3 regions of the Nonomuraea sp. NPDC003707 genome follow, and region 2 is predicted to be linked to each of the others. Evidence: riboswitches for the same ligand, from Rfam matches in the RefSeq annotation. Region 2 holds a riboswitch; each other region holds the start of a gene.

Region 1 (6,185 bases), on a different contig from region 2:
GCTGGGAACCGCGTAGGAGAAGGCCCAGGTCGTGAGGATGCCGACGAGGAAGGCTGCGAGCGCGGACCAGCGGACATTGGGTAGGCGGCTGGCGCCCGGCGGGTCGAACAAAGCATCGACATCGATGCGTTCACGGGCGAAGATCCAGTAGTGGATGAGCGTCACCGCGCCCCAAGGCGCTACCCAGGTGACCATGCCTGCGAGCCAACTGTCCAGAGTCTTCGCGAAGTCCTGCTGGAAGATCAGGAAGATCGTGAAGGCGGCGGCAAGGACACCTACCCCGTAGGTGAGCTTGCGCCGGTCGATGTTCCAGTCGAGGGTCTGGGCGCACAGGCAGCAGGAGTATATGTTGAGGATGTTCGTGGCGATCGGTCCGTGGATGACGAGCAGGATCAGCGGAATGGCAAGGGCGCCGAAGGCGTTTACGACGAGTTCGCCAGGGTCGACCTTCTGGCCTACCGTGGCCAGCGTCGCGCCCAGCACTCCGAGCCAGACCACGGGGATGAGTTGGCCGAGCGCCGAAGCTGCGAACACTTTTCGCCGGGGCATGTCGCGCGGCACGAACCTTGAGTAGTCCGAGGCGTAGGCGAACCAGGTGATGCCCCAGCCGATGCCGAGCGCGGTCATGACCGTGCTCATGGCCGATAGGCGCGCGGTTCCCGTGAGATGTTCTCCAGGCCAGTTCCAGTCCACGCCGGCTCGCGTCCAGGCGATGATCGTCATGGCCAGGACGACTACCAGAGTGATGGGAACGGTCCAGCGCTCGAAGGCTGCGATCGCGCGGAAGCCGTAGGCGGCGATCAGGATCTGAGCCGCCATAACGAACAAGGCCACGCCGATCTTCAGGCCGATGCCGCCTGAGATGCCGATCTTGGAGAACAGCGCGATGATGAGATCAAGGATGATCCATGTGTTGATCGCGCACCAGCCGACCGCGACCAGACCCTGCAGTGCAGCCGGGAGGTAGGCGCCGCGCCGGCCGAACGTCGCGCGCGAGAGCACCATCTGGCTGACGCCGGTGCGCTGGCCCATGAGGACGAAGAACCCGAAGCCTGCCATGCCGACCACATTGCCCAGAACAAGCACGACGATCGTGTCCCACAAGCTGAGGCCTAGCCCGACGCCGAGCGCGCCGAGGATCCAGTTGATGGGTGCCAGGTTCGCGCCCGCCCAGATCCAGAACTGATGGGCAGCCGTGGAGACCCGCGATTCATCGGGTACGGGGAGCAGTTGATGCTCGACGGCTTCAGTGGACTCGGACGTGCGTGAGGAGAGATCTGCTGAGACGTTCATGCGTGCCCTCACCAGGGACGTTGACGTCGGAGTGACGCTCGTCACTTCCGTACGCGCCAGTCTGCTGCTGGGCTCTTTGTGGGGCAAGGGACGACCTGTCCATACCTGTCGTCCATCTGATAGACAGATTGTCGTGACCATCCGTTTGACGGACATGATCGAGCACTCCGTGTTCCAGCGGGGCCAGCCGGAGGTTCTCTGCGGCGATGATCTTCTCGATCGGCCGATTCGCTGGTTGCACTCGGGCGACATCTACGAGATCGCATCGCTGCTCCGCGACGGCGATGTGCTTCTCACCACCGGTCTGGGCTTGAGGGAGAGAACCGCGGCCGAGCGTCGCGCGTACGTTCGACAGCTGGCCGATTGCGGCGTGTCGGGCGTCGTCCTCGAGCTGCGCCGCTTCTTTACGACAGCGCCACCGGAGATGCTGCAGGAGGCCGAGCACATCGGACTCCCGATCATCGGCTTTCGGGCTCTTGTCCCTTTCGTCGAGGTGATCGAGGCGGTGAACAGCACGATCATCGACGTCACGGTGAATCGCTTGCGGCTGACGGACCATGTCTCACATGCCCTGTCCGAAGTACTGGCGGACGGAGGGAAGGTCGGTCAACTGCTCGCTCGGCTGAGCGCCATCCTCGATCGCCCCATCACCCTGACCGGACCGTCCGGCGACACCTTGATCGGCTCTGGTTCTGAGGGAGACCCGGATGAGCTCCAGCAGGAATTGACGGCTCGGACGCCGGTCGTCGTGAACGGAGCCGTCTGGGGGTGGTTGCTCACCCGCCTCAGCAACGAGGAAAGCTCGGCGGAGCAGGCGGCGCTGGAACGCGCCGCCGAGATTGTGGCCCTCGGACTGTTGCGCGGCGGTTGGGCGGCGATTTCTCGCAGCGCGAACCACCATCGGCTGATTTCGGCGTTGCTCTCGGGCCAAGGCGATCGCGAGGGTTTGCGGGCACGAGCGAGCGCCGCCGGTCTGGCGTTGGACGCGGCAGGCTATGTCGTGGCCCTGGCTCGCGACGATGATCCCGCGGTGGCGCTGGCCACACTGGACCGGTCTGCCAGAGCGGTATACGCGACGGCGTACCCGGAGGGGGGGCGATGCGGGTCCGTGCCGACAATCACGGCGGAGGTGGACGGGGTCTGCTGCACACTTCTCGCCACGGCATCGTCGCCCCGGCAGATGGCGGCCCGGCTGTCCGCCGAGCTCGGCAACGCGCTGACGGCCACCGGTGTGGCGGCGGTGGGGCCACCCGTTCGTGCCGTTGACGAACTGATGCACTGCGCGGCTGAGGCGCGGCTCGTGCTTGGAGTGGCACGTCAGGTGGAGCCACGCACCCGTGTCGCCGAAGCCGACAAGCTCGGCGTGGAGCGAGCGCTGCTGCGGGCCTACGGCGTCGACGGGCTGGCGCGGTACGTCCATGAGAAGCTCGGGCCGCTCATCGACTTCGATGATCAGCGGGGTACGCGGCTGCTCCACACCCTCGATGTGGTCCTGACATCCGCGGAGGGGAAGACGGAGGCGGCACGTCGGCTCAATCTGCGGCGGCAAACGCTCTACCAGCGGCTACAGCGCATCGGTCACTTGCTCGATGTCGACCTCACGGAACCGCGCACACGAGCCGACCTGCTCGTGGCGCTCCGCGCGCGGCATCTCCTCGGCGACAATCCCGCATCCTGGCCTGCAGTCTCGTACCAGCCTTCGAGACCATCGTGATGCCCGGAAGGGGGTTGACCTTTGGGAACGGTTCCGCCTACGGTGAGCCCCCTAACTGCATATCGCGCCGTCAGAACCGGAGCGGGAGAGTCCGTCGTCCATCATGACGAGGCGCCGAAGGAGCAACTCTCCCCAGAAACTCTCAGGCCCCCTTACCGCACCGGCGAGGCGAACTCTGGAAAGCCAGGACGCTGGTCCTGCACCCACGGTGCAAACCGCACATCAGGCGGTGAAGCTATCAGGTACCGATGACAGAGCGGGGAGGTCGCCCGGCTGTGGCGCCGCATCAAGCGGTGCCTGAAACAGGGAGCCTCCCACCATGACGACATCGCGTGATACTTCCAGGCCTGCTCGTGGGCACTTCGCGTACCGGCACATCGGGGTGGGCCTCGATGACCAGGCCACCATGTTGGCCGAGCTCGGATACGTCGGCCTCGACGAATTGATGGATGCCGCGGTACCCGCCGGCATCCGCTCTGCAGCGGACCTCCGGCTGCCACCGCCCATCACCGAGACGCAGGCGGCATCCGAGCTCGCCGAGCTCGCCGCGCGCAACACGGTGTCGATACCGATGATCGGCATGGGCTACCATCCGACGATCACGCCTGCAGTCATCCGCCGTTACGTCCTGGAGAACCCGGCATGGTACACGGCGTAGACGCCGCACCAGCCGGGGATCAGCCAGGGACGGCTCGAAGCACTGTTGAACTTCCAGACCATGGTGGACGATCTGACAGGACTGCCGACAGCCAACGCGTCGCTGCTCGACGAAGGTACGGCGGTTGTGGAGGCGATGATGGTGATGAAGCGGGCCTCGAAATCTCCTTCGTCGCGGGTCGTCGTCGACGCCCGACACTTTGCCGCAAACCCTGGATCTGGTGCGGACCCGTGCCGCGGAGTGCCGAAGCCCAAGCCGCCGGTGACAGGCGGCGACACAAACAATTGACATTCTGACGCTATGTGAACCGGTGCTCAGGCTTCCCATGAGCACGGTCGAATCGTAGACGTCGCCGACGCCATCGCGAGCCGTCATCCCCAAACGAGCCGGACGGCTCCGCCGATCTGAGTGGCAGCGTTTGCGCGTCCAGCGGCACTCTGTCGTCATCGGTGAAGGCCGTCCGTTGACAACGGCATGCCGCGATCTCGCCAGAAACTCACCCGAATGGTGCTTGGTTCACTCATTTCAGAGCTGCGGCGATCGAGGCCGCGATGTGGTCGCGCATTGCCTCGTGGTCGTCGGCCGCCTCGCCCATGATGATGCGTGCGAGCTGCGGCAGCATCGACGGCAGCAGCGCCAGGCCGGTGAGCATGAACAGCGTACGGGCCGTAGCCGTCGTGGGCTCCTCGCCGCGTCCTTCCGCCAATGAGGCTGTCTTGCGGCCGCAGCGCTCCACCCGGGCCTTCTGGCCGGGCAGCAACTCCTGGCCCCGGCAGTTGAGCGCCTCCCACATCAGTAGGCGCACCAGGTCAGGGTGCGTGCGGTAGTAGTCGGTCAGTCTGATCACGTAATCGATGGGGTCGCTGCCGGGCAGGGCCATCTGGGCGGTCAGGTCGTCGAGCGCCTCAGTGATGACCGCGTCGAATAGCTTCTCCTTGCCGCCGAAGTGGCCGTAGATGCGCTCTTTGTTGACCCTGGCGCGCTCCGCGATGCGGTCGACGCGAGCGCCTGCCACCCCATGGGCGGCGAACTCCTCCCGCGCGGCCTCCAGCAGGGCAGAGCGGGTGGCGGCCGTCGAGACCTTTGGTGCCATGCCGCCCATGATGCCACGACCAACCGGTTGGTTGCGGAGCGTCCCTCTAGCCTAGATGATCAATTCCAAGGGGTGCCTGCGGAGGGTGTGGGGGTGGGCGGTCAGGCGTCAGGGTCGACTTCGGGGTGCGTGAACCGCACGGGCTTGCCCAGCGACCGGGCGTAGGCGATTTCGGCTCGGGTGCTGTCTCCGATGTAGCCGCCGACTACGAGCACCTCATCAGCGAGCCGGATCTTCGCCCGGTGCAGATCGTCGAGTCGAACCTTCAGCGCCTCGGCCTCGACAGGATCGGACCAAAGTTCGTGCGACGACTTCATGTCGCAACCCGGTTTGACGACAATCTTTCAGGCTTTGGTCTCCCGCAGATCGGCCTCGTTCATCTCGGTCATGAAACGGGTGGAGCCGCAGATCACGACGATACGCGGGAGGCTCAACAGCTTCTTCGCGTCGGCGAGCTTCTCCTCGGGGGTGAGCAGTTGCGGGTATGACACTGGTTCCTCCTGGTGGTGTGGTCCAAGGGGCGCCTGCGGAGACGAGAACGAGGATGTCCAAGATCGTCTTATGGCGAACGACGTGGGCACCCTCGCGACAGCACTGTATGCGACGACCGACGACATGCTGAAAGAGCATCCCGACCTGGCGCCGTGGCGCCCGCCGGTCGGCATTACGCCCCGCCTGAGCGATGCCGAACTGGTCACCCTCGCCACGATGCAGGCCATACTCGGCTACACCTCCGAGGCCAAATGGCTCCGCCATGCCCGTGCCCACCTGCGCCACCTCTTCCCCTACCTGCCCCAGCAGCCCAGCTATACCAAGCGGCTGCGCAAGGCCGCCGGTCTGATGCGAAGCGTCAACCGGATCCTGGCCACCACCACCTCGGTGTGGAGCGACGACGTATGGGTCGTGGACTCCACCCCGGTGGAATGCGGCCGCTCCCGCGAGACCGTCAAACGCTCCGACCTGGCAGGCTGGGCCGAATACGGCTACTGCGCCAGCCACAGCCGCTTCTTCTGGGGCCTGCGCCTGCACCTGCTCTGCACCCTTCAGGGCCTGCCCATCGCCTTCGCCCTGACCGGGGCCAAGGCCGACGAACGCGAGACCCTCCTTGACCTCCTGGCAGCCGAATGCGAGCTTCTGCGAGAGCGCCCCGACAGACTCTCATCGGCGACAAGACCTACTTCGGCCGTGGTTTCGAACGCGAACTGTCCGAGCGTGGAGTCCAGTTGCTGCGGCCGGTCCGTAAAGGTGAACGGGAACGGCCTGGTGCAGCCCTGTTCAAGCCGCTGCGGCAGGTCATCGAATCGATCAACGAGACCTTCAAGGGGCAGCTTGGCCCTCGAACGGCACCGAGGGCGCACACCCGGAGGTGTCATAGCCCGCGTCATGCAACGCATCCTCGCGCTGACCGCCACGATCTGGCACAACGA
Region 2 (6,185 bases):
CTTCGACAACTCGGGCCAGGACTGCTGCGCCCGCTCCCGCCTCCTCGTCCAGGCCGCGGTGTACGACGAGTTCATGGAGCGCCTGACGGCGGCCGTGCGGGGCGTCACGGTCGGCGACCCGCTCGACGAGGGCACCGACATGGGCCCGCTGATCAGCGCCGAACACCTCGACCGGGTGCGCGGTTTCGTCCAGGGCACCCCCTACCTGCAGGGATCCTGCCCCGAGGGCAAGGGCTTCTGGTTCCCGCCGACCGTGCTGACGCCGGAGCTCACCGACCCGGCCTTCACCGAGGAGATCTTCGGTCCTGTCATGTCCGTGGTGCGCTTCGAAGACGAGGCGGAGGCCGTACGCATCGCGAACGACACCCCGTACGGCCTGAGCGGCTCCATCTGGACCCGCGACGTCGGGCGGGCGCTACGCGTGGCCAGGGCCGTCGAGTCGGGCGCGCTCTCGGTCAACTCGCACTCGTCGGTCCGCTACTGGACCCCCTTCGGCGGCTTCAAGCAGTCCGGTCTCGGCAGGGAGCTCGGCCCCGACGCCCTCGCGGCGTTCACCGAGACCAAGAACGTCTTCATCTCCTGGGAGTGAAAGTGCAGCGTTTGCAGGATCGGGTGGCCGTCATCACCGGCGCGGGCAGCGGCATCGGGCTGGCCACGGCACGCAGGTTCGCCGAGGAGGGCGCCAAGGTGGTCTGCGTGGACGTCGACGAGGAGGCCGGCGTCAAGGCCGCGAACGAGGTCGGCGGCCTCTTCGTCAAGGCCGACGTCACCGACGAGGACGACGTCGTCAGGATGTTCCGGACCGCCTTCGACACCTACGGCAGCGTGGACATCGCCTTCAACAACGCCGGCATCTCGCCGCCCGACGACGACTCGATCCTGGAGACCGGCATCGACGCCTGGCGCCGGGTCCAGGAGGTGAACCTGACCAGCGTCTACCTCTGCTGCAAGCACGCCATCCCGTACATGCGACGGCAGGGCAAGGGCTCGATCATCAACACCGCGTCGTTCGTGGCCGTCATGGGGTCGGCGACCTCGCAGATCTCGTACACGGCGTCCAAGGGCGGCGTGCTGGCGATGTCGCGCGAGCTGGGCGTGCAGTTCGCCCGGGAGGGCATCAGGGTGAACGCGCTGTGCCCCGGACCGGTGAACACGCCGCTGCTGCAGGAGCTGTTCGCCAAGGACCCGGAGCGGGCGCAGCGGCGGCTGGTGCACATCCCCGTCGGGCGCTTCGCCGAGGCCTCGGAGATCGCGGCGGCGGTGGCGTTCCTGGCCAGCGACGACGCGTCGTTCATCACGGGTAGTGAGTTCCTGGTGGACGGGGGCATCTCCGGCGCCTACGTCACGCCGCTCTAGCTCTGGTCCGGTCTGGTTTCTCGGGGGTCATATCGTGCAGCGTCCCGTCATCGGCATCACGTCGTACGTGGAGCCGGCGAGGTTCACGGTCTGGGACATGACCGTGGCGCTCCTGCCGTACATGTACGTGGAGCAGGTCGTACGCGCCGGCGGGCAGCCGATCGTGCTGCCGCCGGCCGGCGATCCCGCGCAGGTCGTCGGCCGCCTGGACGGCCTGATCCTGGCCGGTGGCGGGGACGTCGACCCGGCCCGGTACGGGCAGGAGCCTGGGGATCAAACCGGCTATATCCGCAAATTTCGGGATCAGGCGGAGTTTGGGCTTATCGCGGCGGCCCTCGACGCCGGCCTGCCGTACCTCGGCATCTGCCGCGGCCTCCAGGTGCTCAACGTCGCCCTCGGAGGCAGCCTCCACCAGCACCTCCCCGACGTCGTGGGGCACACCGGCCACTCCCCCGCCCCCGGCAGGTTCGGCCCGCTGCCCGTCACGCCCGTCCCCGGCAGCCGCCTGGCCAAGGCGCTGGGCACGGAGCCCGTGACCGTCCCCCACTACCACCACCAGGCCATCGACCGGCTCGCGCCCGGCCTCACGGTCACCGCCACCGCCGGCGACGGCACGATCGAGGCGGTCGAGCTGAACTCGGCCCCCTTCGCCGTGGCCGTGCAGTGGCACCCCGAGGCGGCCGAGGACGGCGCCCTCTTCGAGGCGCTCGTCGAGGCCTGCTGATCAGCCGGAGCGCCTCACGCCACCGGTTTGAGCACGCCGTCCAGCGCCACGGCTCCGGCGCCGTGCTTGGCCTCGATGCCGCGGCGCTGCTCGTCGGTGGCCGCCCAGACCAGCACGTCCACCTGGTTGCGCAGCACGTTGGTCGAGGCCGAGACGAGACCGCCGCCCAGCTCGGCCTCGACCTGCCGCTGGATCTCCCGCAGCTCGCTCTCGCTGCGCGCCGCGCCGCTGACGCACAGCGCGCCGCCCCACACCTCGCGGATCCACGCCTCGCGACCGGACAGGTCGCCGGTGAACTTCAGGTTGAGCACCAGCCGCAGCGGGTCGTTGGCCTCGGGTGACTCCGCGGGCTTGCCCTCCATGTAGCTCTGGTCGATCCAGGCGCCCGCGAACTCCTCGACCGCGCCGGCCCGCGACATCGCCTGTTCCATCGCCTGCTGCGTGGCCTTGGCGGGATCGACGGGCCGCCAGCCGCCCTCCGGCGCCGGGCACGGGCTGGTGAAGTCCACCTGACGAGCGGGGGCCGCCTTCGCGGACGGGCCGGGCGGCTCGGTCAGCGTCAGCCGGGCGCCGTCCCAGGTGCCTACGACGCGGTAGTCGCCCCACTTCACGCCGCCCTGCGACTCGTGATCCACCTTGTTCCAGTCCCAGCCGACGACGTCCGGACCGCTGCACTGCGGTGGCAGCGACTCCATGATCATCATGCACAGCTGCGGCCCGTGACCGCCGCCTTCGAGCACCGTCAGGCTGGCCTCGTACCGGGGTGGGGCCGCCGCCTCCGACGCGCCGCAGCCCGCCAGGGCCAGGGTGGTCAGCAGGCCGAGGGCCGCCGTTCGCCGATTCATACCCCTTCGACGTCGGTGACCCCCGGAGTGGTTCATGAGCCCTCAGAACGCGACAACAACCCCATCGCGGCACTAGGCTGGCGGACATCACCGGCGAAACCGTGCGGGAGAGCACCCTGACAGCCGGTCAGGGTCCCTGAAGGAGCAAGCCCTCCCCGCAAACCTCTCAAGGCAAAGGACCGCACGGCCTATGGTGACCTCTGGAAAGCAGGCCCACGGGGCCTCGCCGAAGGTGAAAGTCCGGCAAAACTCGGGCGAAGCTCTCAGGCATCGATGACAGAGGGGGAGGATGCTGGCATCCAATCCTGTCCAGAGGTGCGACAAATGTCCCGACCAACACCGCTACGAGACGTTCACGAGAGCCTCGGCGCCACGCTCACCGACTTCGCCGGGTGGCTCATGCCGCTCCGGTACGGGAGCGAGTCCGCGGAGCACAACGCCGTTCGCCAGGCGGCCGGGCTGTTCGACCTCTCCCACATGGGCGAAATCTTCCTGACCGGGCCGCAGGCCGGGCAGGCGCTCGACTACGCGCTGGTCGGCCACCTGTCGGCGCTGGCGACCGGGCGGGCCAGATACACGATGATCGTCAACGAGCGGGGCGGGGTGCTCGACGACCTCATCGTCTACCGGCTCGACGACGACGAGTTCATGGTCGTGGCAAACGCCTCGAACTACGAAAAAGTGGCAAAAGAGCTGATTGAGCGGTCGAAGGCGTATGACGTGCTGGTCGAGGACCGGTCGGACCAGTACGCGCTGATCGCCGTACAGGGGCCCCGGTCCCAGGAGATCCTCGCCACGCTCACCGACGCCGACCTCGACGGGCTCAAGTACTACGCGGGCCTGCCCGACCTGGTCGACGGGCGGCAGGCGCTGATCGCCCGCACCGGCTACACCGGCGAGGACGGGTTCGAGCTGTTCGTCGCCAACCAGGACGCGGTGCCGCTCTGGCACGCGCTCATGGCGGCGGGCGAGCCGCACGGCCTCAAGCCCGCCGGCCTGTCCAGCCGCGACACCCTCAGGCTCGAGGCCGGCATGCCGCTCTACGGCAACGAACTGAGCGTCGAGCTGACCCCGTTCGACGCGGGGCTGGGCAGAGTGGTGAAATTCGACAAGCCGGGCGACTTCGTCGGCCGGTCGGCGCTCGAGGCGGTCAAGGACGACCCGCCCCGGCGCCGGCTCGTCGGCCTGGTCGCGCGGGGACGCCGGGTGCCGCGCCACGGCTACCCGGTCACCAAAGACGGCGCCGTCGTCGGCGAGGTCACCAGCGGTGCGCCCTCCCAGAGCCTGGGCAGGCCCATCGCGATGGCCTACGTGGACACCGAGGCCGAGTCAGGCCTGGCCGTGGACATCCGGGGCAGCCATGAACCTATGGACCTGGTAGAGCTGCCCTTCTACAGGAGGAACAAGTGAGCAACATCCCTGACGACCTGGGCTACACCAAGGAGCACGAGTGGGTGGCCGGCCTCGACGACGGCCTCACCGTGACCATCGGCGTCACGGCCTTCGCCGCCGAATCTCTTGGTGATGTCGTCTTTGTGCAGCTCCCCGACGTCGGCTCGAGCGTCGAGCCGGGCGAATCCGTCGGCGAGGTGGAGTCGACCAAGTCGGTGAACGAGATCTACACCCCCGTCGGGGGTGAGATCGTCGAGGTGAACCAGGCCGTGGTCGACGACCCGAGCCTGGTCAACAGTGACCCGTACGGCGACGGCTGGATGTTCCGGGTGCGCGTCGAGGGCGACGCCGAGGACGTGCTCTCCGCCGAGGAGTACAAGGCACTCACCTCAGGCGATTCCTGACCTTTTTGCCGGGGCCCTGCGACGGGCCCCGGCACCAGCATGAAAGGCGCCATCAATGGCGATCAGCGTCTTCGACCTCTTCAAGATCGGCATCGGCCCGTCGAGCTCCCACACGGGAGGCCCGATGGCGGCCGCGCACAAGTTCGCCCGCGGGCTGCACGACGACGGCCTGCTCTCCCGGGTCGCGCGGGTCGAGGCCATCCTGTACGGCTCGCTCGGCCTGACCGGCAAGGGCCACGGCAGCGACAAGGCGGTCCTGCTCGGCCTGTCCGGCGAGAAGCCCGAGCTCGTCGATGTCGACTCCATCGACGGCCGCCTGGCCGAGATGCGCGAGTCGGGCACGGTCAAGCTGTACGGGACGCACGAGATCCGCTTCGTCGTGGGCGAGCACCTCGTCTTCGAGCGCAAGATCTCGCTGCCCGAGCACCCGAACGGCATGCGCTTCACCGCGTACGACGCCGACGGCGGGCCGCTGAGGGAGAAGGTCTACTTCTCGGTGGGCGGCGGCTTCGTCGTCGACGAGAAGGCCACGGGCGCCGACCGCATCAAGCCGGACGACACCGTCCTGCCCTACCCCTTCACCACGGGCGAGGAGCTGCTCAAGCACTGCTCCAACACGGGCCTGTCGATCTCGGCGCTGATGCTGGAGAACGAGAAGGCGTTCGGCCGCACCGAGGAGGAGATCCGCTCGGGCCTGCTGCGGCTCTGGGCGGTCATGTCGGAGTGCGTGCGCCGGGGCATCTCCAAGGAGGGCGTCCTGCCCGGCGGTCTCAAGGTCAAGCGCCGCGCCAACCAGCTCCACCGCCGCCTGCAGTCGGAGCCGGCGGAGAAGGACCCGCTGCAGGCCATGGACTGGGTCGCGCTGTTCGCGCTGGCGGTCAACGAGGAGAACGCCGCCGGGGGCCGCATCGTCACCGCCCCCACCAACGGCGCCGCCGGCATCATCCCGGCCGTCCTGACGTACTACACCCGCTTCGTCCCGCACGCGGACGAGGAGGGCGTGGTCCGCTTCCTGCTGACGGCGGGCGCGATCGGCGTGCTGTTCAAGGAGAACGCCTCGATCTCGGGCGCCGAGGTGGGCTGCCAGGGCGAGGTCGGCTCCGCCTGCTCGATGGCCTCGGCCGGCCTCACGGAGGCCCTCGGCGGCACGCCCGAGCAGGTCGAGAACGCGGCCGAGATCGGCATCGAGCACAACCTGGGCCTGACCTGCGACCCGATCGGCGGCCTGGTCCAGATCCCGTGCATCGAGCGGAACGCGGTTGCCTCCAACAAGGCCATCACGGCCGCCCGGATCGCCCTGCGCGGCGACGGCCGCCACTTCGTGCCGCTGGATCGTGCCATCAAGACGATGCGGGACACCGGGCGGGACATGCTGGACAAGTACAAGGAGACCTCACGCGGCGGCCTGGCCGTCAACGTGATCGAGTGCTGACCTCACCCTGACGGCCGCCGGGTCAGCGGCGG
Region 3 (6,185 bases), on a different contig from region 2:
CCCAGGCGGCACGCTCTCACATGAGCATCGGGGAGGTGCTCGCGCTCCTGCAGGGCGAGTTCCCCGATGTGACGATCTCCAAGATCCGCTTCCTGGAGGGTGAGGGGCTGATCGAGCCCGAGCGCAGCCCGTCCGGCTACCGCAAGTTCACTCACCTGCACGTGGAGCAGCTGCGCTTCATCCTGCGCGAGCAGCGCGACCATTACCTGCCGCTGCGGGTGATCAAGGACAGGATGGCCGAGAGCTTCGGCCGTCCGCGCGCCGTACAGGAGAAGACGGAGGTCCGGCTCAGCCGGGCCGAGCTGCTCGAGGCGGCGGAGATCGACGACGAGACGCTCACCGAGCTCGAGGACTACGGCCTGCTCGCCCCGGTGGCCAGGCGCTACGACGAAGAGGCGCTCAACGTGGCCCGCAGCATCGGCGCGCTGGCCCGCTTCGGCCTGCGCGCCCGCCACCTGCGGGCGGTCAAGGCCGCGGCCGAGCGCGAGTGCGGGCTCGTCGAGCAGGCGGTCGCGCCCATACTCAAACGGCGGGCCCCCGGCGCCATCGGGGAGGCCGACGAGGTCGCCAGGGAGCTTTCCACACTCCTGCTCGACCTGCACGCATCCCTTGTGCGGTCGGGGATCCGGTCCGTACTGGGGCGTTGAGACCCTGGCGAGCTGGGAGGCGGAGGCGCATTCCATGCCCGCCGGGTGTTACGTTGAATTGCAGTAGCCAGTCAGCAGTAGCGACCCGCAAATAGCTGTGCCGGGTGACCGGTCAGGAATACGGAGCAGCCCGTGTTGCAGATGGAGGTCGTGGGCGTTCGAGTTGAAATGCCCACAAATCAGCCGATCGTCTTGCTCAAGGAGGCACACGGGGAGCGGTTCCTTCCTATATGGATTGGCATGACCGAGGCGACGGCCATCGCGCTGGCCCAAGCGGAGGAGCCACCGCCGCGTCCGCTCACCCACGACCTCTTCCGAGACGTGCTGAGCGCTCTGGGCGTCGGCCTGCGAGCGGTCAACATCGTCGCCTTGCGCGACGGCATCTTCTTCGCCGACCTGGTCTTCTCCAACGGCGTGGAGGTGAGCGCGCGGCCGTCCGACTCGATCGCGCTCGCCCTGCGCACCGGAGCACGCATCTTCGCCAGCGAGGAGGTCGTCCAGGAGGCCGGGGTGATCATCCCGGACGACCAGGAAGACGAGGTGGAGAAGTTCAGAGAGTTCCTTGACACGATCACTCCCGAAGACTTCGGCAGGGCGGGGTAGGTATTTCGGTGCATTTACGCTTCACGACGCGCCGAGCCGGATCGTTGACTGAGCATGGTCACGGTCCTACGGTGCAAGTGAAACCCGTGGTCGCCCTTTACGAACCCCCAGATCAGGCCGCGGGATGAGAGAAAGCCGGAGGTCCGCGTGGCGGTCAGCAGCGGCGAGGGAAAGACGGCCGGCCAGGAAGATCCGGTTCGGCGCGAGAGCGCGCGGCAGCGTGCCGGAGAGCAGGGCCTGCTCTTCGACGAACAGCCGGCGTCGCTGCCGGCGGACATCGGTTACCGCGGGCCGACGGCCTGCGCGGCGGCCGGCATCACCTACAGGCAGCTCGACTACTGGGCGCGCACGGGCCTCGTGGAGCCCACGATAAGAGCCGCGCAGGGCTCGGGCTCACAGCGGCTCTACAGCTTCCGGGACATCCTGGTGCTCAAGGTCGTCAAGCGGCTCCTCGACACCGGGGTGTCGCTGCAGCAGATCCGTACGGCCGTCCAGCATCTGCGTGACCGCGGGGTCGCCGACCTCGCGCAGATCACGCTCATGAGCGACGGCGTCAGCGTCTACGAGTGCACCTCGGCCGACGAGGTGATAGACCTGCTCCAAGGCGGTCAGGGCGTGTTCGGCATCGCGCTCGGCCGGGTCTGGCGAGAGGTCGAGGGCTCCCTCGCGGAGCTGCCGGGGGAACGAGCGGCGGTCGAGGACAGCGTCCCGGCCGACCACCCCGCTGACGAGCTCGCCCGCCGTCGCCGCGCGCGGCGCCTCAGCTAGCACACCCCCTTCTGCCGTGGGCCGCCGGACGCGGCCCACCGGGCAATCCGCACATAACGCATCGACGGGGAAATTCATGCGTAACGCGGAGGGTTGTAATCTAGGACAGCAAGGCTGACGACCCCGTGCGGGAGAGTCCCTGGGACCCGCGGGTCTCAGGGCGCCGAAGGAGCAACCCTCCCCGGAATCTCTCAGGCACCCTGTACCGCTCGGGTGAGGCAACTCTGGAAAGCAGGCGCGCCCGCCAGGCGCGCCTCACCGACGGTGCAAGCCCCATTCCCGGGGTGAAGCTCTCAGGTCGCGGCGTCGCCGCGCTGACAGAGGGGGAGATCCGGCACTCGCCCGCGCCACGGCGCCGGTCTCCATAGCCTCGGGAGGCACTGTCCATGACCGACCTGTCAGCTCCGCCGTTCTCGTCCAGGCACATCGGCCCATCCGCGACCGAGCAGCAGCGCATGCTCGAGGCCGTGGGCTTCGAGTCCGTGGCGGATCTGGTGGCCGTGGCCGTCCCCGAGGCCATCAGGGCCAAGGACCGGCTCCAGCTGCCCGCCGCCGTCGGCGAGGCCGAGGCCATCGCCGAGCTGCGCGCCCTGGCCGGGCGCAACCGCGTGCTCACCTCCATGATCGGCCTGGGCTACCACGACACGATCACCCCCGCCGTCATCCGGCGCAACCTGCTGGAGAACCCGGGCTGGTACACCGCCTACACCCCGTACCAGCCGGAGATCTCGCAGGGCCGCCTCGAGGCGCTGCTGAACTTCCAGACCGTCGTCTCCGACCTGACGGGCCTGCCCGTCGCGGGCGCCTCCCTCCTCGACGAGGCCACGGCCGCCGCCGAGGCGATGACCCTGGCCCGCCGCTCGGGCAAGTCCAAGAGCAGCGTGTTCGTGGTGGACGCCGACGCGCTGCCGCAGACCAAGGCCGTGCTCGCCACCAGGGCCGAGCCCCTGGGCATCACGCTGGTGGAGCACTCCCTCGAGGGCGGGCTGCCCGAGTGTTTCGGCGTGCTCGTCCAGTACCCGGGCGCGTCCGGGCGGCTGCGCGACTTCCGCGTCGTGGCCGCCGCCGCGCACGAGGCGGGCGCGCTCGTCGTGGCCGCCGCCGACCTGCTGGCCCTCACCCTCGTGGCCGCGCCCGGCGAGCTGGGCGCCGACATCGCGATCGGCTCCTCGCAGCGGTTCGGGGTGCCGTTCGGGTTCGGCGGGCCGCACGCGGCCTACATGTCCGTACGCGAGGGCCTGCAGCGCCAGCTCCCCGGCCGCCTGGTGGGCGTTTCGGTGGACGCCGACGGCGACCCCGCGTACCGGCTGGCCCTGCAGACCCGCGAGCAGCACATCCGCCGCGAGAAGGCCACCAGCAACATCTGCACCGCGCAGGTGCTGCTCGCCGTCATCGCGAGCATGTACGCCGTCTACCACGGCCCCGAGGGGCTGCGCCGGATCGCCCACCGGGCGCACCGCCACGCCGTGGCCCTGGCCGGCGGGCTGCGCCAGGCGGGCCTGGAGGTCGTGCACCGCGAGTTCTTCGACACCGTGCTCGTACGCGTGCCCGGCCGGGCCGCCGAGGTGGTCGCCGCCGCCGTCGAGCAGGGCGTGAACCTCTGGCGGGTCGACGACGACCACGTGTCGATCTCCTGCGACGAGAAGACCGGCGCCGCCGAGGTCGCCAAGGTGTGGGCCGCCTTCGGCGTCGAGCGGGCCGACGTGGCCCTGGACGCGGACGCGCTGCCCGCCTCGCTGGCGCGCGAGTCCGGCTACCTCACCCACCCGGTCTTCCACAGCCACCGCTCCGAGACCGCCATGCTGCGCTACCTGCGCAAGCTGCAGGACAAGGACATCGCGCTCGACCGCTCCATGATCCCGCTCGGCTCCTGCACGATGAAGCTGAACGCGACCACCGAGATGGAGCCGATCACCTGGCCCGAGTTCGCCGCGATCCACCCGTACGCGCCGGACGACCAGGTCGAGGGCTACCGCGAGCTGATCGGCACGCTGGAGGGCTGGCTGGCCGAGGTGACCGGCTACGACCGCGTCTCCATCCAGCCGAACGCCGGCTCGCAGGGCGAGTTCGCCGGACTGCTGGCCATCCGCGCCTACCACCGCGCCAACGGCCACGGCGAGCGCGACGTCTGCCTCATCCCGTCCTCCGCCCACGGCACCAACGCCGCCAGCGCGATCATGGCGGGCATGCGGGTCGTGGTCGTGGCCTGCGACTCCGACGGCAACGTGGACCTGGCCGACCTCGACGCCAAGATCGACAAGCACCGTGACGCGCTGGCCGCGATCATGGTGACGTACCCCTCGACGCACGGCGTGTACGAGGAGACGATCACCGAGGTGTGCGCCAAGGTGCACGAGGCCGGCGGCCAGGTCTACGTGGACGGGGCCAACCTCAACGCGCTGGTCGGGCTGGCCAAGCCGGGCGAGTTCGGGGCCGACGTGTCCCACCTCAACCTGCACAAGACGTTCTGCATCCCGCACGGCGGCGGCGGACCGGGCGTCGGCCCCGTCGCGGTCCGCGGCCACCTGGCGGCCTTCCTGCCCGGCCACCCGCTGCACGACGGCACGCCGGTGGGCCCCGTATCGGCGGCCCCGTACGGCTCGGCCGGGATCCTGCCGATCTCGTGGGCGTACATCAGGATGATGGGCTCCGAGGGCCTCACGGCGGCCACCGAGCAGGCCATCCTGTCGGCCAACTACCTGGCCAGGCGGCTCGCCCCGCACTTCCCCGTGCTCTACACGGGGCGCGGCGGGCTGGTGGCCCACGAGTGCATCGTCGACCTGCGGCAGATCACCAAGGAGACCGGGGTCACCGTGGACGACGTCGCCAAGCGGCTCATCGACTACGGCTTCCACGCGCCGACCATGTCGTTCCCCGTGGCGGGGACGCTGATGATCGAGCCGACCGAGAGCGAGGACCTCGGGGAGCTCGACCGGTTCGTGGACGCGCTGATCGCCATCCGCGGCGAGATCGACAAGGTGGCGTCGGGGGCCTACGACCCGGCGGACAACCCGCTGCGGAACGCGCCCCACACGGCCGAGTCGGTCAGCGCCGACGAGTGGACCCACCCGTACACGCGCGGCGAGGCCGCCTATCCGCTGCCGTCGGTGCGGGACGGGAAGTACTGGGTGCCGGTGCGCCGGATCGACCAGGCCTACGGGGACCGGAACCTGGTCTGCTCCTGCCCGCCGCTGGAGGCTTACGAGGACTAGGAGCTCCCCGCGGGCTCTTCTGCCGGGCGGGCGTCCGTCGTCCGTCCGGTTGCCCCTCGGCGTCGCATGCCCGCGTCGGGCGCCGGAAGCGGGCATCGCGGGGGTCGGGTTGGCGTGGGATCATCGGCTGGGAGGCCGGTGATGGGCGACGGCGTGGTGGGCGACCTGGTCAAGGGGCAGGTGTCCCTGTTATCCGGGCTGACCGTCTGCCTGGTGATCATGCCCGGGTGCCTCTCCTTCAACTGCGGGATGAGCGACTTCGGCGTCCACTGGCGCACGGTCGTCCCGTACGCCGTCGGGTTCCTCGGCGCGGCCCTCTACACCCGGAGAGCGCTGCGGGCCGCCGCGCCCGCCCTCCCCGCGCCGCGGTTCGTGGCGGTGGCCGGGGACTCGTTCGCGGTGCTGCTGGTCGGGATCCTGCTCACGCCTTACACCCTCGGGAGCGGCGTGCACTGGGTTCACAGGTCGTTCGGGGCGGCGTTGTTCCTGCACGAGCTGGTGCTGGCGGTGCGCATGGTGTCGTGGGCGTCCACCGGGGCGATGCTGGTCGGCTTACAGGTGGCCGCCGGGGTGGCCGCCGGCGTGTCGGTCGTGCTGGCCGAAGGGCCGCTGGTGGTGGGGCAGGCGGTGTTCCAGCTCGCGTTCGGGCTGGTCATGATCAGGACCGTCCGCCTGCTGCTGCGCAGGGGTCCGAAGCCGGTCAGTCCTTCCGCGTCAACTGAGCAGACATGATCGACAGAAATGGTTAGGCTCGGTGCGACCGTCGCCAGAAGGAGCTCTCTTGACGTCCTCAGAGCTGGAGACCCCGCCCCTCGACGCCGCCCGCCGCCTGGCCGAACGCGGTGATCTCGACGGCGCCGCCGCCATCCTCGCCGAGCTGGCCGCCGACCCCCACGGCCCGGATCGGGCCCAGGCCGCGGTGGGGCTCGCCGTGGTGCTGGAGGAGCGCGGCGAC

What was found. A riboswitch is a leader RNA that binds a small molecule or an ion and turns the genes downstream of it on or off. The one in region 2 is predicted to bind glycine.
Region 1: linked by a shared signal. The riboswitch ahead of ACWDRB_RS66775 (hypothetical protein) and the one ahead of gcvT (glycine cleavage system aminomethyltransferase GcvT) in region 2 are both predicted to bind glycine.
Region 3: linked by a shared signal. The riboswitch ahead of gcvP (aminomethyl-transferring glycine dehydrogenase) and the one ahead of gcvT (glycine cleavage system aminomethyltransferase GcvT) in region 2 are both predicted to bind glycine.

The regions. Positions count from the first base shown of each region.
Region 1 covers NZ_JBSFNK010000089.1:3,296-9,480, forward strand. The annotation lists gene ACWDRB_RS66765 (purine-cytosine permease family protein) at 1-1,293, opposite strand, end outside; gene ACWDRB_RS66770 (PucR family transcriptional regulator) at 1,427-3,007, shown strand; glycine riboswitch at 3,080-3,175, shown strand; partial or broken gene ACWDRB_RS66775 (hypothetical protein) at 3,414-3,953, shown strand; gene ACWDRB_RS66780 (TetR/AcrR family transcriptional regulator) at 4,186-4,758, opposite strand; gene ACWDRB_RS66785 (hypothetical protein) at 4,860-5,075, opposite strand; gene ACWDRB_RS66790 (hypothetical protein) at 5,103-5,249, opposite strand; partial or broken gene ACWDRB_RS66795 (IS982 family transposase) at 5,320-6,185, shown strand, end outside.
Region 2 covers NZ_JBSFNK010000014.1:229,319-235,503, forward strand. The annotation lists gene ACWDRB_RS33385 (aldehyde dehydrogenase family protein) at 1-589, shown strand, start outside; gene ACWDRB_RS33390 (3-oxoacyl-ACP reductase) at 592-1,356, shown strand; gene ACWDRB_RS33395 (gamma-glutamyl-gamma-aminobutyrate hydrolase family protein) at 1,391-2,080, shown strand; gene ACWDRB_RS33400 (hypothetical protein) at 2,095-2,925, opposite strand; glycine riboswitch at 3,020-3,117, shown strand; gene gcvT (glycine cleavage system aminomethyltransferase GcvT) at 3,250-4,335, shown strand; gene gcvH (glycine cleavage system protein GcvH) at 4,332-4,721, shown strand; gene ACWDRB_RS33415 (L-serine ammonia-lyase) at 4,777-6,153, shown strand; gene ACWDRB_RS33420 (hypothetical protein) at 6,176-6,185, opposite strand, start outside.
Region 3 covers NZ_JBSFNK010000008.1:210,572-216,756, forward strand. The annotation lists gene ftsR (transcriptional regulator FtsR) at 21-647, shown strand; gene ACWDRB_RS22775 (bifunctional nuclease family protein) at 780-1,250, shown strand; gene ACWDRB_RS22780 (MerR family transcriptional regulator) at 1,398-2,018, shown strand; glycine riboswitch at 2,137-2,236, shown strand; gene gcvP (aminomethyl-transferring glycine dehydrogenase) at 2,405-5,230, shown strand; gene ACWDRB_RS22790 (hypothetical protein) at 5,372-5,962, shown strand; gene ACWDRB_RS22795 (tetratricopeptide repeat protein) at 6,012-6,185, shown strand, end outside.